DNA from 4 places in the Bordetella flabilis genome. Region 1 is predicted to be linked to each of the others. Evidence: predicted binding sites of a transcription regulator. Region 1 holds the regulator's gene; each other region holds the start of a gene.
What was found. Region 1 encodes LexA, which represses DNA repair genes until DNA is damaged. Its sites were predicted from a motif close to ACTGTATNNNNATACAGT; they were not measured.
Positions count from the first base shown of each region.

Region 2: the regulator LexA is predicted to act here: its motif matches at 1,496-1,513, upstream of recA (recombinase RecA).
Region 3: the regulator LexA is predicted to act here: its motif matches at 2,569-2,586, upstream of imuA (translesion DNA synthesis-associated protein ImuA).
Region 4: the regulator LexA is predicted to act here: its motif matches at 2,357-2,374, upstream of BAU07_RS18500 (ATP-dependent helicase).

Region 1 is NZ_CP016172.1:2,318,702-2,322,880, forward strand. Features, by position in the region: gene lon (endopeptidase La) at 1-1,558, shown strand, start outside; gene lexA (transcriptional repressor LexA) at 1,691-2,341, opposite strand; gene BAU07_RS10120 (amino acid aminotransferase) at 2,565-3,767, opposite strand; gene uvrB (excinuclease ABC subunit UvrB) at 3,845-4,179, shown strand, end outside.
Region 2 is NZ_CP016172.1:3,866,910-3,871,088, reverse strand. Features, by position in the region: gene BAU07_RS17035 (sensor histidine kinase) at 1-521, opposite strand, end outside; gene BAU07_RS17030 (response regulator) at 637-1,326, opposite strand; gene recA (recombinase RecA) at 1,664-2,722, shown strand; gene recX (recombination regulator RecX) at 2,726-3,277, shown strand; gene BAU07_RS17015 (LysR family transcriptional regulator) at 3,325-4,179, opposite strand, start outside.
Region 3 is NZ_CP016172.1:3,722,993-3,727,171, reverse strand. Features, by position in the region: gene BAU07_RS16350 (error-prone DNA polymerase) at 1-319, opposite strand, end outside; gene BAU07_RS16345 (Y-family DNA polymerase) at 383-1,858, opposite strand; gene imuA (translesion DNA synthesis-associated protein ImuA) at 1,788-2,513, opposite strand; gene BAU07_RS16335 (PadR family transcriptional regulator) at 2,878-3,504, shown strand; gene BAU07_RS16330 (siderophore-interacting protein) at 3,501-4,179, shown strand, end outside.
Region 4 is NZ_CP016172.1:4,196,972-4,201,150, forward strand. Features, by position in the region: gene BAU07_RS18495 (hypothetical protein) at 1-61, shown strand, start outside; gene BAU07_RS18500 (ATP-dependent helicase) at 121-2,208, opposite strand; gene BAU07_RS18505 (PA2169 family four-helix-bundle protein) at 2,491-2,940, shown strand; gene BAU07_RS18510 (DUF72 domain-containing protein) at 3,087-3,995, shown strand; gene BAU07_RS18515 (TRAP transporter large permease) at 4,047-4,179, opposite strand, start outside.

The sequences.
Region 1 (4,179 bases):
GCTCATCAATCTGCCGTGGCGCAAGAAGAGCAAGGTCAATAACTCGATCGGCAACGCTGAGAGCGTTCTGGACGACGACCACTACGGTCTGGAGAAGGTCAAGGAACGCATTCTGGAATACCTGGCCGTGCAGCAGCGCGTCGACAAGGTGAAGGCGCCCATCCTGTGCCTGGTCGGCCCTCCCGGCGTCGGCAAGACCTCGCTGGGTCAGTCCATCGCCAAGGCGACGAACCGCAAGTTCGTCCGCATGGCGCTGGGCGGCGTGCGCGACGAAGCTGAAATCCGTGGGCACCGTAGGACCTATATCGGCTCCATGCCCGGCAAGATCTTGCAGAACATGAGCAAGGCGGGTGTCCGCAATCCCCTGTTCCTGCTCGACGAAATCGACAAGTTGGGTATGGATTTCCGTGGCGACCCCTCGTCCGCGCTGCTGGAGGTGCTGGATCCGGAACAGAACCACACCTTCCAGGATCACTACGTCGAAGTCGACTTCGACTTGTCCGACGTCATGTTCGTGGCGACGAGCAACACGCTGAATATCCCGCCGGCCTTGTTGGACCGGATGGAAGTCATCCGCCTGTCGGGTTATACCGAGGACGAGAAAGTCCACATTGCCGGTGACCACTTGATCCCCAAGCTGTTGAAGAACAACGGGCTGAAGGATTCCGAGCTGGCGATCGATGAATCGGCCCTGCGCGATATCGTGCGCTATTACACCCGCGAGGCCGGCGTACGGGCGTTGGAGCGCGAAATCGGCAAGATTTGCCGGAAGGTCGTCAAGCAGTTGCTCATCGAGCGCGATGCCCAGGGTGAGGGCAAGGCTGCGCAGGCGGCTGGCAAGACCATCGAAGTCACCTCCGAAAACCTGAGCGACTACCTGGGTGTCCGCCGCTACAACTTTGGTATGGCGGAAAAGGAAAACCAGGTCGGGCAGGTGAATGGTCTGGCGTGGACGGAAGTGGGTGGCGAATTCCTGACGATCGAAGTGGCGGATATGCCTGGCAAGGGCGCCATTCAGCGCACCGGCTCTCTGGGCGACGTGATGAAGGAATCGGTGGAAGCGGCTCGTACGGTCGTGCGCTCGCGTGCGCGGCGGCTGGGATTCGCGGACAGCGTATTCGAAAAGCGGGACATGCACGTCCACGTTCCGGAAGGCGCCACACCGAAGGACGGGCCGTCCGCAGGTATCGCGATTACGACCGCGATGGTTTCCGCGCTGTCGGGCATCCCGGTGCGCGCGGACGTTGCCATGACGGGGGAAATCACGCTGCGTGGTGAAGTCCTGGCGATTGGAGGTCTGAAGGAAAAGCTGCTCGCGGCACACCGCGGCGGCATCAAGACCGTCCTGATCCCGGAAGAGAATGTCAAGGACTTGGCCGAGATCCCGGACAACGTGAAGAACCAGCTTGAAGTCGTCCCGGTTCGCTGGATCGACAAGGTGCTGGAACGGGCCCTGGAACGCATGCCGGATCCGATATCCGAGGAAGAGGCCAAGGACAAGCCCATGGTCGCGCCCGCCGCGGCGCCCGAGGCTGTGGACCCGATCACCAAGCACTGAGCCGTCCTGTCGCCGTTAAAGTCAGGGCCTGGAAGCGTGAGCTTCCAGGCCCTTTTGTCTGGGTGACCTGGCCGCCATCGCCCCGCTTGCGGGTCGCCCCGTAGCCTGTGGCCTGGCCCTTTGCCGATCCGCCTAGTGCAGTGCCTGTGTCCGGATGAGGCCCACCGCTATTCCTTCCAGCGCGAATTCCTGGCCGGGCTGCACGACAATGGGTTCGAAATCCGGGTTCTCCGCCAGTAGCTCTATGCGTCCGCCAACGCGGTGCAGCCGCTTGACGGTGACGTCTTCATCGATCCGCGCGACGACAATCTGCCCGTCACGTGCATCGCTTGCCTTCTTGACGGCCAGCAGGTCGCCATCCAGGATGCCTACGTCCCGCATGCTCATGCCGCGTACCTTGAGGAGGTAGTCTGGACGCTGAGCGAAAAGGGCCGGGTCTACGCCAACATCGCGTTCGACATGTTCAGCCGCGAGGATAGGGCTGCCCGCGGCGACCCGGCCCACCAGCGGCAGCACCAACTGGGCAATCGACGGCATGGGCAACATGGCCTGCGACGGCTGCTTGCTGGCGTCCTTCAGGCGTATGCCGCGGGACGCGCCTGCGGTAAGTTCGATCGCGCCCTTGCGGGCCAAGGCCTTGAGATGGTCTTCCGCCGCATTGGGCGAACGGAAGCCCAGGGTCTGTGCGATCTCGGCGCGTGTGGGAGGAAAGCCCGTGCTTGCCACTGCCTGGCGGATGAGGTCGAGGATTTGCTGCTGGCGTTCGGTGAGTTTGCTGGCCATGGCGCCTTCCGATGCATCCTGTATGGATATACAGGTCGCAATTTTGGGGGACGTACGGGCAAAAGGCAAGGGGCCGCAGCGCTCGTAGGCGTTGAAATGCCATCATCGTGTCGACGACGCGAGGATTCCACCATAAAAAAACGGGGCACCGCGGCCCCGTTGATGCGCAAAGGCGCTGCAGGCAGCGCCTTCGGGCGGCTTTACTCCGTCGGCTTATTGCTGCTCATTTCAGTACCGCCGCAATGCCTTTGGCCACTGCGTCGATGTTCTGGCTGTTGAGCGCGGCCACGCAGATGCGGCCGCTGGAAATCGCGTAGATGGCGTGTTCATCGCGCAGGCGGTCCACCTGGGCGGAGGTCAGCCCCGAATAGGAGAACATGCCACGCTGCGCCAACACGAAGCTGAAGTCTTGTTGCGCGCCGTGCTGCTTGATCTTCTCGACGAGGTCACGCCGCATCAGGCGGATGCGGTCGCGCATGCCGGTCAACTCCTGTTCCCATAGCGCGAAGAGCTCCGGCGTATTCAGCACCGTCGACACGACCGTGCCACCGTGCGTGGGCGGGTTGGAATAGTTGGTGCGAATCACGCGCTTGAGCTGGCTGAGTACTCGTGCGGATTCGTCCTTGCTGCCTGCGATGATGGTCAGCGCGCCGACACGTTCCCCATACAGCGAGAACGACTTGGAGAAAGAGGAGCTGACGAAGATCGTCATGTCCATGTCGGCGAACAGGCGTACGACGGCCGCATCTTCGTGCAACCCTGCACCGAAGCCCTGGTACGCGATGTCCAGGAAAGGCACCAGGCCGCGTTCCTTGACGACATTGGCGATCTGCTTCCATTGCTCCGGCGTCGGGTCGACGCCCGTCGGGTTGTGGCAGCACGCGTGCAGCACCACGACGCTGTTGGCCGGCATGGACTTGAGGCTGGCCAGCATGCCGTCGAAATTCAGGCCATGCGTGGCGGCGTCGTAATAGGGGTAGGTCTCGACCTGGAAGCCGGCTCGCTCGAACAGCGCCCGGTGGTTCTCCCAACTGGGGTCGCTGATGTAGGCCTTGGCCTGGGGCAGCAGCTGGCGCAGGAAATCGGCACCGATCTTCAGCGCGCCGGTGCCGCCCAGGGCCTGCGCGGTCAGCACGCGTCCCGCCGCGGTCAGGGGGGAATCCGCGCCCAGCAGCAACGCCTGCGCACCCTTGTTGTAACCGGCAATTCCTTCGATGGGCAGATAGCCGCGCGCGGCAGCTGCCTCGATACGAGCCACTTCGGCCTTGCGGACCGCGGCCAGGAGCGGAATGCGCCCGTTGTCGTCGTAGTACACCCCCACGCCCAGGTTGACCTTGCCCGGGCGGGTATCGGCGTTGTACTGGTCATTCAGCCCGAGGATAGGGTCGCGCGGGGCCAACTCGACGTTCTGGAAGAGGGTGCTCATCGGATCGGAGAAAGGGATGGGTGGACGCAGCCGTTTATGCGGCGGATAATGGGGGGTTTACCCTGAGACAGTCTAGCATGACCTCACCTGGATTCGTCGAGTTTCCCGATAGCCCATTCCAGCTTTACCAGCCTTACCCACCGGCCGGGGATCAGCCCGCCGCGATCGGCGCGCTGGTGGATGGCGTGCGCGATGGGCTGATGTACCAGACACTGCTGGGCGTGACAGGGTCCGGCAAGACGTACACCATGGCCAACGTCATTGCGCGGCTGGGCCGCCCGGCGCTGGTCCTGGCCCCCAACAAGACGCTCGCTGCCCAGCTTTACGCGGAGATGCGCGAGTTCTTCCCGAAGAACGCCGTCGAGTACTTCGTTTCCTATTACGACTATTACCAGCCCGAAGCCTATGTGCC
Region 2 (4,179 bases), 1.5 Mb from region 1:
CGAGACAGGCCGAACCACACCAGCAGCACCGCGATGGGCAGCACCACGAATTGCGGAATGATGACGCCCTTGATGATGTCATTCGCCAGGCGCGCGCGGCGATCCGTGGTTTCCGCGACGATGACCAGGGCCGGCGCCTCCGCCGGAGCGCCGGGGTCGACGCGGGTGTAAGCCAGGCGGATACCGAATCCGCGCAGCGTGCTGTCTTCGTAACGCACCGCGCCAGGGACGGCCACGTCCGCGCCCTTGGGCAGGGGCAGCTCACGATCGCCGCCCAGGTATTGGCCGTGTCCGCCCAGGACCAGCCAGAAGACGCTGTCGGTTTCGTCGGTGCGCAACAGGCTGCGTACCGGCGGCGTCATGTCGAGCGTCGTTTTGCCGTCCACCGTATGGACCTGCCGGGCGAGCACTCGCAAATGGCTGGCCAAGGCGCGGTCATAAGGCACGTCCGCAATGTTCTGCGCGACGACGTAGGTGATCGCCACGCTCATCGGCCACAGCAGGAACAGCGGCGCCAGCATCCAGTCCAGGATCTCGCCCAGCAGGGAGCGGCGTGGCGGGGCGAAAGTCGGCCCTTTCGCGCCGCTGCGCAGGATATCCAGTGCCTCCCGATTCAGCGGCGATACGCGGGGCCGCTCAGCTCGCCAGCTCACTGGTGCCATGGTCCCGTTCCAGGCAATAGCCCAAACCCCGCACCGTCATGATCTTGACTCCGGTCGGCTCCAGCTTCTTGCGCAGCCGATGGACGTAGACTTCGATGGCATTAGTACTGACTTCCTCGCCCCATTCGCAGAGGTGGTCCACCAGTTGATCCTTGCTGACCATGCGGCCGCTGCGCATCAGCAGTATTTCGAGCAGGCTGATCTCGCGTGCGGACAAGTCCAGCGGCTGGTCGTCCATGGACGCTACGCGGCCGACCTGGTCGAACACCAGGTGGCCATGGCGGATCAGGCTGGCGCCGCCGCCCGCCCCGCGCCGCGTCAGGGCTCGCACGCGTGCTTCCAGTTCGGAAAGCGCGAAGGGCTTGGCCATATAGTCGTCCGCGCCCAGGTCCAGTCCCTTGACCCGCTGCTCGATACTATCGGCGGCGGTTAGAATGAGCACGGGCAAACGCGCGTTGCGCGATCGCAGCCGGCGCAGCACTTCCAGCCCCGCCAACTGCGGCAGGCCCAGGTCCAGAATCAGCAGGTCGAACGCCTGCGCGGTCAGCGCCAGGTCGGCGGACATGCCGTCGCGCACGGCATCCACGGCATAGCCGTTGTGGCGCAGCGAGCGGGACAGGCCATCGGCCAGAATGCTGTCGTCTTCGGCAATCAGGATGCGCATGGGACCAGGCTCTCGTGAATCGTTATGGTTTGGGAGCAAAGCGGGCGGCACATTGGCCGTCCCTGGGCGTATGGCCCGCTGTCGGCCGGATTTGTCTCGTTCTGTTGCGGCGATTCTGGCACGCCGGTGGGGACTTGCCCACACGGGATAACGCGGAAGATCTTGTCATACTGTTTTTTTATACAGTACAATCCAATGCCATAATCGGCCGGAAGGAATCCAACCGGGAAAGCGCTCCGGCAGCCCGCCCGGACGCAAGGTTGGACTTCTCGTAGACCCGAAGAACTCATTTCATGTCCGGCATGGCCGGCCATGCAATCGCTAGACAGGACATTTCATGGACGACAAAACCAGCAAGGCAGCCGCCTCGGAAAAAGCCAAGGCCCTGGCTGCGGCGCTATCGCAAATCGAAAAGCAGTTCGGCAAGGGCTCGATCATGCGATATGGCGATAACGAGGTCGAACACGACATCCAGGTGGTCTCCACCGGGTCGCTGGGCCTGGATATCGCGCTGGGCGTCGGCGGCCTGCCGCGCGGCCGCGTCATCGAAATCTACGGACCGGAATCCTCCGGCAAGACCACGCTGACCCTGCAGGTCATCGCGGAAATGCAGAAAATCGGCGGCACCTGCGCGTTCATCGACGCTGAACATGCGCTTGACGTGCAGTACGCCTCCAAGCTTGGCGTCAACCTGACCGACCTGCTCATTTCGCAGCCGGACACCGGCGAACAGGCGCTGGAAATCACCGACGCGCTGGTGCGTTCCGGTTCGGTGGACCTGATCGTCATCGACTCGGTCGCGGCGCTGGTGCCCAAGGCTGAAATCGAAGGTGAAATGGGCGATTCGCTGCCTGGCCTGCAGGCCCGCCTGATGAGCCAGGCGCTGCGCAAACTGACCGCCACCATCAAGCGCACCAACTGCATGGTCATCTTCATCAACCAGATCCGCATGAAGATCGGCGTCATGTTCGGCAACCCCGAAACCACCACCGGCGGCAATGCGCTGAAGTTCTATTCTTCCGTCCGGCTGGATATCCGCCGTATCGGCTCGATCAAGAAAGGCGAGGAAGTCGTCGGCAACGAAACCCGCGTCAAGGTCGTCAAGAATAAGGTCTCCCCGCCCTTCAAGCAGGCCGAATTCGACATCATGTACGGCAGCGGTATTTCGCGCGAAGGCGAAATCATCGACCTGGGCGTGCAAGCCGGTATCGTGGACAAGTCCGGTGCCTGGTACAGCTATAACGGCGAGCGCATCGGCCAGGGCAAGGACAACGTGCGTGAATACCTGAAGGAACACAAGGAAATGGCTTTCGAAATCGAAAACCGTGTCCGCGAGAACCAGGGTATCGTCAGCCGCGCCAACACCTTCGCCGCGAGCGAGGTCGACGAGGGCTGACGCATGACGGACGGCCGTGGCCCATCCGGCCCATCGAATCCCCGCGCCCGCGGCGGGCGGTGGCCGGTGCGGCAGGATACGGACGCGGAGGATAACCCTGCGGTACCGGTGCGGCGCGGCCCCTCCTTGAAGGCCCGCGCCGTCGGCTTTTTATCGCGTCGGGAATATGCGCGCGCCGAACTGGCCCGCAAGCTGGCCGCTCATACGGACGACCACGGCGCCCTCGATGCGCTGCTGGACGACCTGGAGCGCGAAGGTTGGCTTTCCACGGAGCGTTTTGCGGAAAGCCTGGTCCACCGCCGCGCCGAACGCCAGGGGGCGGCCCGCATTGTGCAGGAGCTGCGCCAGCACGGCGTCGATGAAGCGCAGATCGGACAATTGAAAGAAACGCTGCGCGCAACGGAATACGAACGCGCAATGGCGGTATGGCAAAAGCGCTATGGCGATCGTCCCGTCGACCGCGCTGCTTATGCCAAGCAGGCGCGCTTCCTGGCCGCGCGCGGTTTTGCCCATGAGGTAATCCGGCGAGTACTCGGCGCTGAGCGGGACGATTAGCGCCGCGGCCATAATGCCCGTGCCGATTCCGCGTTCCCGGCGGTAGCCTATGGCGCGGCCTGGTGGTCGCGTATGGCTGCTGCGCGGGATCCCGTGGACTTGATGCCGGTCAGCGTGCGAAAGCATACGTCGCGCGCGATAGTCAGGAAATCCTTGATGAACGGCGCGTCGGCGTCCTCCGTCCTGACTGCGGCATACAAGGTCCGCCATACTCCCTGCGGCCCCAGGTGACACACTTTCAGCCAACCCTGGCCCAGATACTCCGTCAGCGCCCAATTGGGCAGGGCCGCCACGCCGCGGTTGCTCGCCACCAGTTGCGCGATGATGGGCGTGAGTTCAGCCTTGCGCACCGCCGCTGGCTCGACATCAGCCAGGTCGAGGAACGCCGTGAATACATCGAGGCGTTGGCGATCCACCGGATAGGTGATCAGTGTCTGGTCCGCCAATTGTTCCGGCTTGACGTAGCGCTGGGCGGCCAAGGGGTTGCCTTCGGACACCGCCAGCACCAGTTCATAGCTGAAGAGCGGTACATATTCCACCGCCTCCAGGGTTTGCGGGTCGGAGGTAATCACCAGGTCGAGATCGCCCCGCAATAGAGCCGGAAAAGGTGCGAAGGAGAATGCGGCGGAGAGATCCAGCGCGACCTCTGGCCATTGGACGCGAAAGGCGTCCAGCGCCGGCATCAGCCATTGGAAGCAGGAGTGGCATTCGATTGCCAGATGAAGCCGCCCAGTGCGTCCGGCGGCCAGGCGTTGTAACTCCCGCTCGGTTGCACGCAGGCGCGGCAATACCGCGTCGGCCAGCTCCAGCACCCGCAAGCCCGCCGTGGTCAGGCGGGCGGGCCGCGTGCGCCGGTTCAACAAGGGCGTGCCGAGCCGCGCTTCCAGCTCGCGCAGTTGATG
Region 3 (4,179 bases), 1.4 Mb from region 1:
GGGTGATCAATTCCGCAAGGTTGCCGTAGCCTTCGCGGGTCTGCGCCAGCAGGATCAGGCGCAAGGGCACGTCGTCATCGCGCGCCAGTTCGAAATGGCTGCCGATGATCAGGGGCAGCTTGTGTTCCCTGGCTTCCACATGCGCGCGCACCACGCCCGCCAGCGAGCATTCGTCGGTAATGGCCAGCGCCGCGTAGCCCAGCTGGGCCGCGCGTTCCACCAGTTCTTCCGCGTGCGATGCGCCGCGCAGGAAGGTGAAATTCGTCATGCACGCCAGTTCGGCGTATTCCGGCAAGCCGCTGTCGGGCATGGCCGCCATATCGGCCGCGGCGCCCGGGGCAGGGATGTATTCGATGTCGTCGTCGCTTGGGTACATGGCGATTCAGGCATACAGCCCGTGCAGGTACCAGCGCGGGTCCGCCGCGCCGCGTTCGCGATAGATCCAGTAGCGGGCCGCCCCCGCGTCCTCGGCCACGAAATAATCGCGCACGGCGGCGGCCTCGTCCCACCAGCCGCTTTCGATGCGTTCCGGCCCGCGCACCAGGGTCAGCGGCGTGCCATACACGGGCTGGTCCCGCCGCACCTTCAGGGGCTGCGGCGGACTGAGCAGCCAGAACGGCCGGTCCAGTTCCGGCATGGGTTCGGCGCCAGGGGTTTTGTCGTGTACGCCCGTCCAGCGGTTGGCCACTTCAGGCCGATGGTCGGCCGCGGGATGGGGGCGCAGCACCCGGTCGGCCCCCAGGCGCGCCGTGAGCAGGTCCAGCAGGCGGGCGCGTTCGACCACGGCCTGGCCCGGTTCGGGAAACAGCGTGGTGTTGGCGGCCGGCTGGGGCACGGTGTCCGGCGCATCCAGCACCACGGCGACAACGGGCGCCTGCAATGTCATGCGCCCCAGGCGTTCGCGCAGCAGGCCCAGCAGGTGGGCGGGCTGCCAGGCCGGTTCGGCCAGCGTCAGTTCCAGCGGCGTCGGCGCACAGGCGTGGCGGCCGCGTTCGTGTTCCAGCAATAGCCGCAGGCGCGGCACGGCGCGCTGGCGCGCCATCAGCCAGCCGCTCATTTGTTCCACCAGCTTGCGGGCCACCGCCAGCACGGCGTCGGTATGCTCGATGCGCTCGATCAATTCGAAACGGCGCTGGAATCGCAAGGGCGCCACCACCCAGGCATGGACTTCCGGCGCGTGGCCATAGGCCGCATCCAGCACCTTCAGCAGCGCGGGTCCGCAGCGGCGCTGCAAGCCCGCGCGGGGCAAGCGGCGCAGCATGCCCAGCTGGCGGCACCCGATGCCGTGCAGCCAGTCCAGGTAAGGCCGTGCCTGCGGCAGCAAGGCGCAGGGCAGGGCATCCAGGCGGCGCGCCAGGCGGGGCAAGGCCAGGGCATGGCGGGGGCCGGTACGGCTCACGGGCGCATCGGGGCGGCTAGCCAGCAGCCACGCCCCGCCGGCGGTGCAGGCCATGCCCAGGCGGGCTTGCAGTTGCAAGGCCCGCAGGGTGGCGTCGACACGGCGCGCCAGCGCACGCGGTCCTCCGAACACGCGCAGGCTGGCGCCGACGTTCATCAACAGGCTGTCCGGTCCACCCAGGGCGACTTCTGGCGTGTATTGCAGCAGGGCCAGGGCGGCGCCTTCCAGCGTGGCCTGTTCGGCGGCGACATTGCGATCGAGCAGGATGGCGTGCGGCGCCAGGGCCGAGGCGCCGGCGCGGCGCATGCCCGGCTTGATGCCATGGCGTGCGGCGTCCGGCGTCAGGGCCATGACGCATTCGTGCTCGACCACCGCGCAGGCCGTGGCGTCAAGCGGCCAGGGCGGGTGCAGGGCGTCCAGCGCCAGCCGCGGCAGGTAGACGGCGATCCAGAGTTGCATGGGCAGGAGTCGTGATGACACGCGCGGGCCGGGGCGTTTCCAGCGCGATGAAAAGGGAATGGCCGCAGACCGGTCCGCGGCGCTTGACAATGTCCACCTTCAATCCGCCGTGGGTCGAGGCCAGCGCCAGCCGCAGCGGTGCGGGCGAAGCCTGGCCGGCCGCGCGGGCCGGACGCAGGCAGAAAAACAGCGTCTGCCCGCCTTGCGCGGCCAGGTGCAGCCGCCGCAGGGATTCCGGCCGGACTTGGGGCAGCCAGCACAGCAGGGCGGCGCAACTGCCATTCTTCAAGACCTGTTCCGCGGCCCACAAGGCATCGGCGGGCCGTGCGGGGTTCACCCACAGCAGCCGTGCCGGATCCAGACCCCAACTGCGCCAGGCGGCGATATGGGGAATGCAGGGAGGTTGCACCAGCACGATGCTGCCCTGGCCGTCCAGCGTGCGCAGGGCCGGCTGCAGCAGCCGCATCTCCCCGATGCCAGGCCGGGGCAGCAGGAGTTCGTTCAGCGCGCCGGACGGCCAGCCGCCGCCAGGCAGTTCACGCGTCAGTTCCGCATGGCCGGTCGGCACCACGGCCCGAGCGGCGTGGGCGAGCTGCGTCCCCCGCCATAGGGCGGGATGGATTTGCTCGGGCAGCAGGACGGCGGGCGTCGGCATGGGGTGGGAATAAGGCGGAAACGCCCGGCGGGTGAGCGCCGGGCGAGGAGTTTATGCTGTATGAATATACAGTAAAAAAAGCGCGCTGGCCTTTCCTCCAGGCAGGGGAATCGGTCCCCCACAGCGCAGTTCCCCTGGAAGTGAATCCCTGCTCGCGCGCCGGCCAGGGCGGTCATGCGGCGGTTCCCGCCATGGCATGCACGAGGCGAAGGGATGCCAAAAAATCCGTTGACACTACAGGCACTGGTGTATATCGTACGATATAGATCTTAAGATATAGATCGTACGATACATAGCCAGACAAGGAGCCAGCATGCATTTCATGCATCATTTTCCAAGGCCGTATGGCGCCCATCCGGCGCGCATGCGTCACGAGGCCATGGGCCGCCCCGGCCCCGGTCCCGGCCGGGGCGGTGGGCACGGCCACCATGGCCATTCAGGGGACGACGACGCGGGCGACGGTCACGGCTGGACGCGTGGCCGCAAATTCGGCGCGGACGACCTGCAACTGATGCTGCTCGGCATCCTGGAAAAGAATCCCAGCCACGGCTACGAGCTGATCAAGGCCCTGGGCGGGCTCAGCAACGGGTTCTATACACCCAGCCCCGGCATGGTCTACCCGGCGCTGACCTATATGGAAGAACTCGGCTACGCCACCGTCGAGCTGGAAGGCAGCAAGAAGCGCTATCACCTGTCCGACGCCGGCCGTGCCCACCTGGACGCCAACCGCGACCGGCTGGCCTTGCTGTTCGCCAAGCTCAAGCACATCTCGCGCAAGATGGAATGGATGCGCCGGGCCTGGTCGGGCGAACCGCTGCAAACCGGTCCCGAAGGCGAAGACCTGGCCACCGGCTGGGTGCCCGAATACGTCCAGGTCCGCCAGGCGCTGAAGCAGGCCCTGATGCAGCGTGCCGACGCCAGTCCCACCGAGCAACGCCGTATCGCCGCCATCCTGGCCCGCGCGCTTGCCGACATCGAGAACAATCAATGACCCGACCCGATCTTGCCGTACAACGCGTGCGCCATGAATTGAAGATGCGCATGCTCGAAGTCCTGCGCACGCAACGCCTGTCTCCCCAATTGCTGCGGGTCACCCTGACGGGCGATGACTTGCGCGGCTTTGTCTCGGCCTCGTTCGACGATCACGTCAAGGTGTTTTTCCCGGGTCCGGGGCAGGTCCGCCCCGTCCTGCCCACGGCGGGGCCCGACGGCATCACGATGCCGCCCGGCGTGCCGCGCCCGGCCGCGCGCGACTACACACCGCGTCGCTACGATGCGGATACCAACGAACTCGATATCGATTTCGTCCTGCATGGCGACGGCCCGGCCTCGACGTGGGCGGCGCAGGCGCAACCCGGCCAGTACATCGGCGTGGGCGGCCCGCGCGGCTCCTTCGTGGTGCCCACCGGCTATGACTGGCATCTATTGGTCGGCGACGAGACCGCCTTGCCGGCCATCGCGCGCCGGCTCGAAGAATTGCCGCCCGGCACGCGCGCCATTGCGCTGCTGGAGGTCGCCGATGCAAGCGCCCAGCTTCCGCTGGACGCGCATGACGGCATCAGCGTGCGCTGGCTGCATCGCAACGGCGCCGAAGCGGGCGATGCTGCCCTGCTGGAACAGGCATGCCGCGAGGTCGAATTGCCGCCAGGCCAAGGATACGTGTGGG
Region 4 (4,179 bases), 1.9 Mb from region 1:
ATCCAAGGATGACGTCGACTGGAAGTCCAGCCAGGACAAGGGCGGAGCCAAGAAGAACTGATACAGGGCCTTGACGGCACCGGCCTGGCGGCCGCGTCCCGCCCGGCCGGCGCCCCGGCACTAGAACAGCTTGCGCAGACGGGCGCCGACATCCACCTGGGCCACCGGCGCCGCCGCGGCGCTGCGCAGCGGCGGCAAGTCCGGCGCCTTGGGCAAGGGCTCGAATAGCGGCGACATTTCGTCCGGAATGAAACGGGTGCGCGAGCCGTAGACGTGCCGGTCGCCCATGCCGGTCTGCTGGTGCACGTAGAACCGTTGCGGCACGATCAGGTGCAGGTCTTCCTTGGCGCGCGTCATGGCGACGTACAGCAGGCGCCGTTCCTCTTCGATTTCCTCGCTCGACCCCGTGGCCATGTCCGAGGGAATACAGCCGTCCACCACATTCAGCACGTACACCGACTTCCACTCCTGCCCCTTGGCCGAATGTATGGTGGACAGGATCATATAGTCCTCGTCGCGCAGCGGCGGGCCCGATTCGGCGCTGGTGGCGTCCGGCGGATCAAGGGTGAGCTCGGTCAGGAAACGTTCGCGCGACGCATAGCCGGCCGCGATACGGGCCAGTTGATCCAGGTCCGCCTTGCGCACCCTGGCGTCCTCGTACAGTCGTTCCAGGTGCGGCGCATACCAACGCAGCGCGATATCGAGGTCCGCCGGCCAAGTCAGCCCTGGGACCGACAGGTCGCGGTAGGCCTGGGCAAAGCCCTGCCAGTCCTCGCGGGCGGCGCTTCCCGGCTTGAAGGCGGCCAGGGCGGCCGCGGGGTCCGTGGCCGCGTCCATCGCATCCAGCAGGCGCGCCGCGGTGGCGGGACCCACACCCGGCACGAGTTGCGCGACACGAAATCCCGACATGCGGCTGCGCGGGTTCTGCGCCCAGCGCAGCAGCGCCATCAAGTCCTTGACGTGGGCCGCTTCCAGGAAACGCAGGCCGCCGAATTTCACAAACGGGATGTTGCGCCGGGTCAGCTCCAGCTCGACGGCCGCGCTGTGCCCGGATGCGCGGAATAGCACCGCCTGGGATTTCAAGGTGGCGCCTGCCTCACGCTGCGCCAGTACCTGGTCGGCCACCCAGCGGGCCTGGCCGGCCTCGTCGCTGACGGTGACCAGCTTGGGCTTGTTCGAAGACTTGCGTTCCGTCCACAGTTGCTTGGCGTGGCGTTCGCGCGCCAGCGCGATCACGGCGTTCGAGGCGTCCAGGATGGGCTGCGTCGAGCGGTAATTGCGCTCCAGCGTCACGACCTTGGCGGGCGCGGCGAACTGGCCGGGGAAATCCAGGATATTGCGCACCGTCGCGGCGCGGAACGAATAGATCGCCTGCGCGTCATCGCCCACCACGGTCAAGCCCCGGCCATCCGGCTTCATGGCCAACAAAATGGCCGCCTGCAGCCGGTTAGTATCCTGGTACTCGTCCACCATCACATGGTCGAATCGCCCGCCCACATCCTGCGCGATGGCGTCGTGCGTCATCATCTCTGACCAATAAAGCAGCAGGTCGTCGTAGTCCAGCACCTGCTGCGCCTGCTTGGCCTCGACATACGCGCGGAACAGGCGCTTGAGCTCGGCTTCCCATTGGGCGCACCAAGGGAACACCTCGTGCAAGAGCTCATCGAGCGGTGACTGGCTGTTCACGACGCGCGAGTAGATCGAAAGGCAGGTCCCTTTCAAGGGAAACCGCGACTCCGTCGAGGACAAGCCGAGTTCATGGCGCAGCATTCCCATCAGGTCTTCGGAATCGCCACGGTCGTGGATGGTGAAGGATTCGGACAGCCCGATACGGGTGGCGCATTCGCGCAGCAGCTTGGCGCCGATGGCATGGAAAGTCCCTGCCCATGGCAGGGCGGGCGGCACCTGTCCCGCCCGCATGCGCAGCACTTTCTGCAATACGCCCCCCACACGCCGCTCCATTTCGATGGCCGCGCGGCGCGAGAAGGTCAGCAGCAGCATGCGCTGTGGATCCGCTCCGTTCAGTATCAGGTTCGCCACCCGGTGCGCCAGCGTGCTGGTCTTGCCCGAGCCCGCGCCGGCGATGACCAGCAGTGGCCCGGCTTCGGCCGCGCGCACCCCGTAGTCGGCGGCCTCGCGCTGGCGCGGATTGAGGTCGGCCAGGGGATCGGGTGCATCGGCGCCGGAGACGGCGGAGGGCTGGGACATGACGAGCGGCTATGGAAAATGACGGGATGAAGGGATCGCCCTGGCCAACTGCCTTCGGACCGACCGGTCGCCCGCGCGAAGGCGCCAGGGTGACGCTGTTTCCAGGTTGGGAGCGGATGAGCTGCAGGAGCCTCGGCCCGGCAATGATACTGGATAAAACCTCAGTTCAACGGCCGCCGCCGGGTCGCGCGCCGCAACCGGCCATAGGTATGTCGCTTGCTGTGCATTGCGACACGCGCCATGTGGGGCGGCGTGCTTGTTCAACCCATAAAGGAGAATTCCATGGCGGACCGTATCGTCAAACTACTGAATGACCTGGTCGAAACCAGCAAGAACGGGGAAAAAGGCTTTCTCGCGGCTGCCGAGGACACGAAGAATCCGGAATTGCGCGGGCTGTTCCAGAACCGGGCCAACGACTGCGCTGCCGGCGCAGCGGAATTGCAAGCCGTAGTCACCCGGCTGGGGGGCAAGCCGGAAACGGGCGGCAGCGTCGCAGGCGCGGTACACCGGGGCTGGGTGCACCTGAAGTCCGCGGTGACGGGCCGATCGGACGCATCGATCCTGGAGGAATGCGAGCGCGGCGAGGACGTCGCCAAGCATGACTACACGGAAGCCCTGCGCGAACCCCTGCCCGAAGACATCCGCGCCCTGGTCCAGAAGCAATACGAAGGGGTGCTTCGCAACCACGACCAGATCCGCGATCTGCGCAACCGCTATCGCGACAACGCCTGACCTGAACGTCGTTCCCGCCGTGGCGCCCATACTGCTTCAAGCGCGCCATGGCGGCCCCGCGCCACAGCGGCGCCACCCCATGCAGTAAAGCCCGCGCACTGGACGCGACGTACCGCGCATCGGGGGCTTCGGCTATCGTAGCGGCTATGTCCATACTCGTTGGCACCGCCTCGTGGACCGACAGAACCCTGCTTGCCTGCGGTCGCTTCTACCCCGCTGACGCCGTGACGCCCGAAGCGCGGCTGCGGCATTACGCGTCGCGCTTTCCCATCGCCGAGGTCGACTCCAGCTTCTACGCCCTGCCCTCGGCGTTCAACGCGCAAGCCTGGGCCACGCGAACCCCGCCCGGCTTCGTCTTCAATATCAAGGCGTTCCGCCTGTTCACGGGACATCAGACGCCGCTGTCGGCCCTGGACGCGGATCTGCGGCGCGAACTGCCGGACAGCGCGGGCGACGCCGTCTTTATCGACCAGGTGCCACGCGATATCCGGCAAGAGGCGTGGCGGCGCTTCATCTTCGCGATGGAGCCGCTACGCATGGCCGGCAAACTGGGCGCCGTGCATTTCCAGTTCCCGCCCTGGATACGCGCGGACCCCCGCGGCCAGGCGCGGGTGGCGGACTGCGTCGCGCAGTTGGAGGACCATGTCGCCTCGGTGGAACTCCGGCATCGCAGCTGGTTCGAACCGGCGCGGGCGGCTGGGACGCTGGAGTTCCTGCGCGAACTTCGTGCCATCCATACCGTCGTGGACGCCCCGCAGGGTTTCGAGAACACCGTTCCGGCGGTGTGGGAGACCACCCGCCCCGACCTCGCGATCGTACGCCTGCACGGGCGCAACGCGCGCACATGGGGAGGCGGCGGCGACGCATCGTCCAGTCGCTTCACCTATGAATACACCACGGCGGAACTGGAGGCGCTGGCGCGGCAGGTGCGCACACTGGCGCAGCGCGCCGGGCGCACGCACGTGATCCTGAACACCAATTTCGAAGATCAGGGCATGCGCAATGCACAAGGCCTGGCGCAGGCCCTGCGCGATCTCGATGCCCCCGTTGCCTAGGGGGCTGTGCGCGGTCGACGCCCCCACGCACGAGCCCCGCGCGTCACTTGGCTACTTCAGGAAGCCGATGGACAACCACGGCACGGCGGCCACGATGACCAGCCCCACGGCGATCGATACCAGGTAGCCCACGATGGCCCGCATGCCGCGGTCCGGCGGTACCCGGCTGATGGCGCACGCCGCG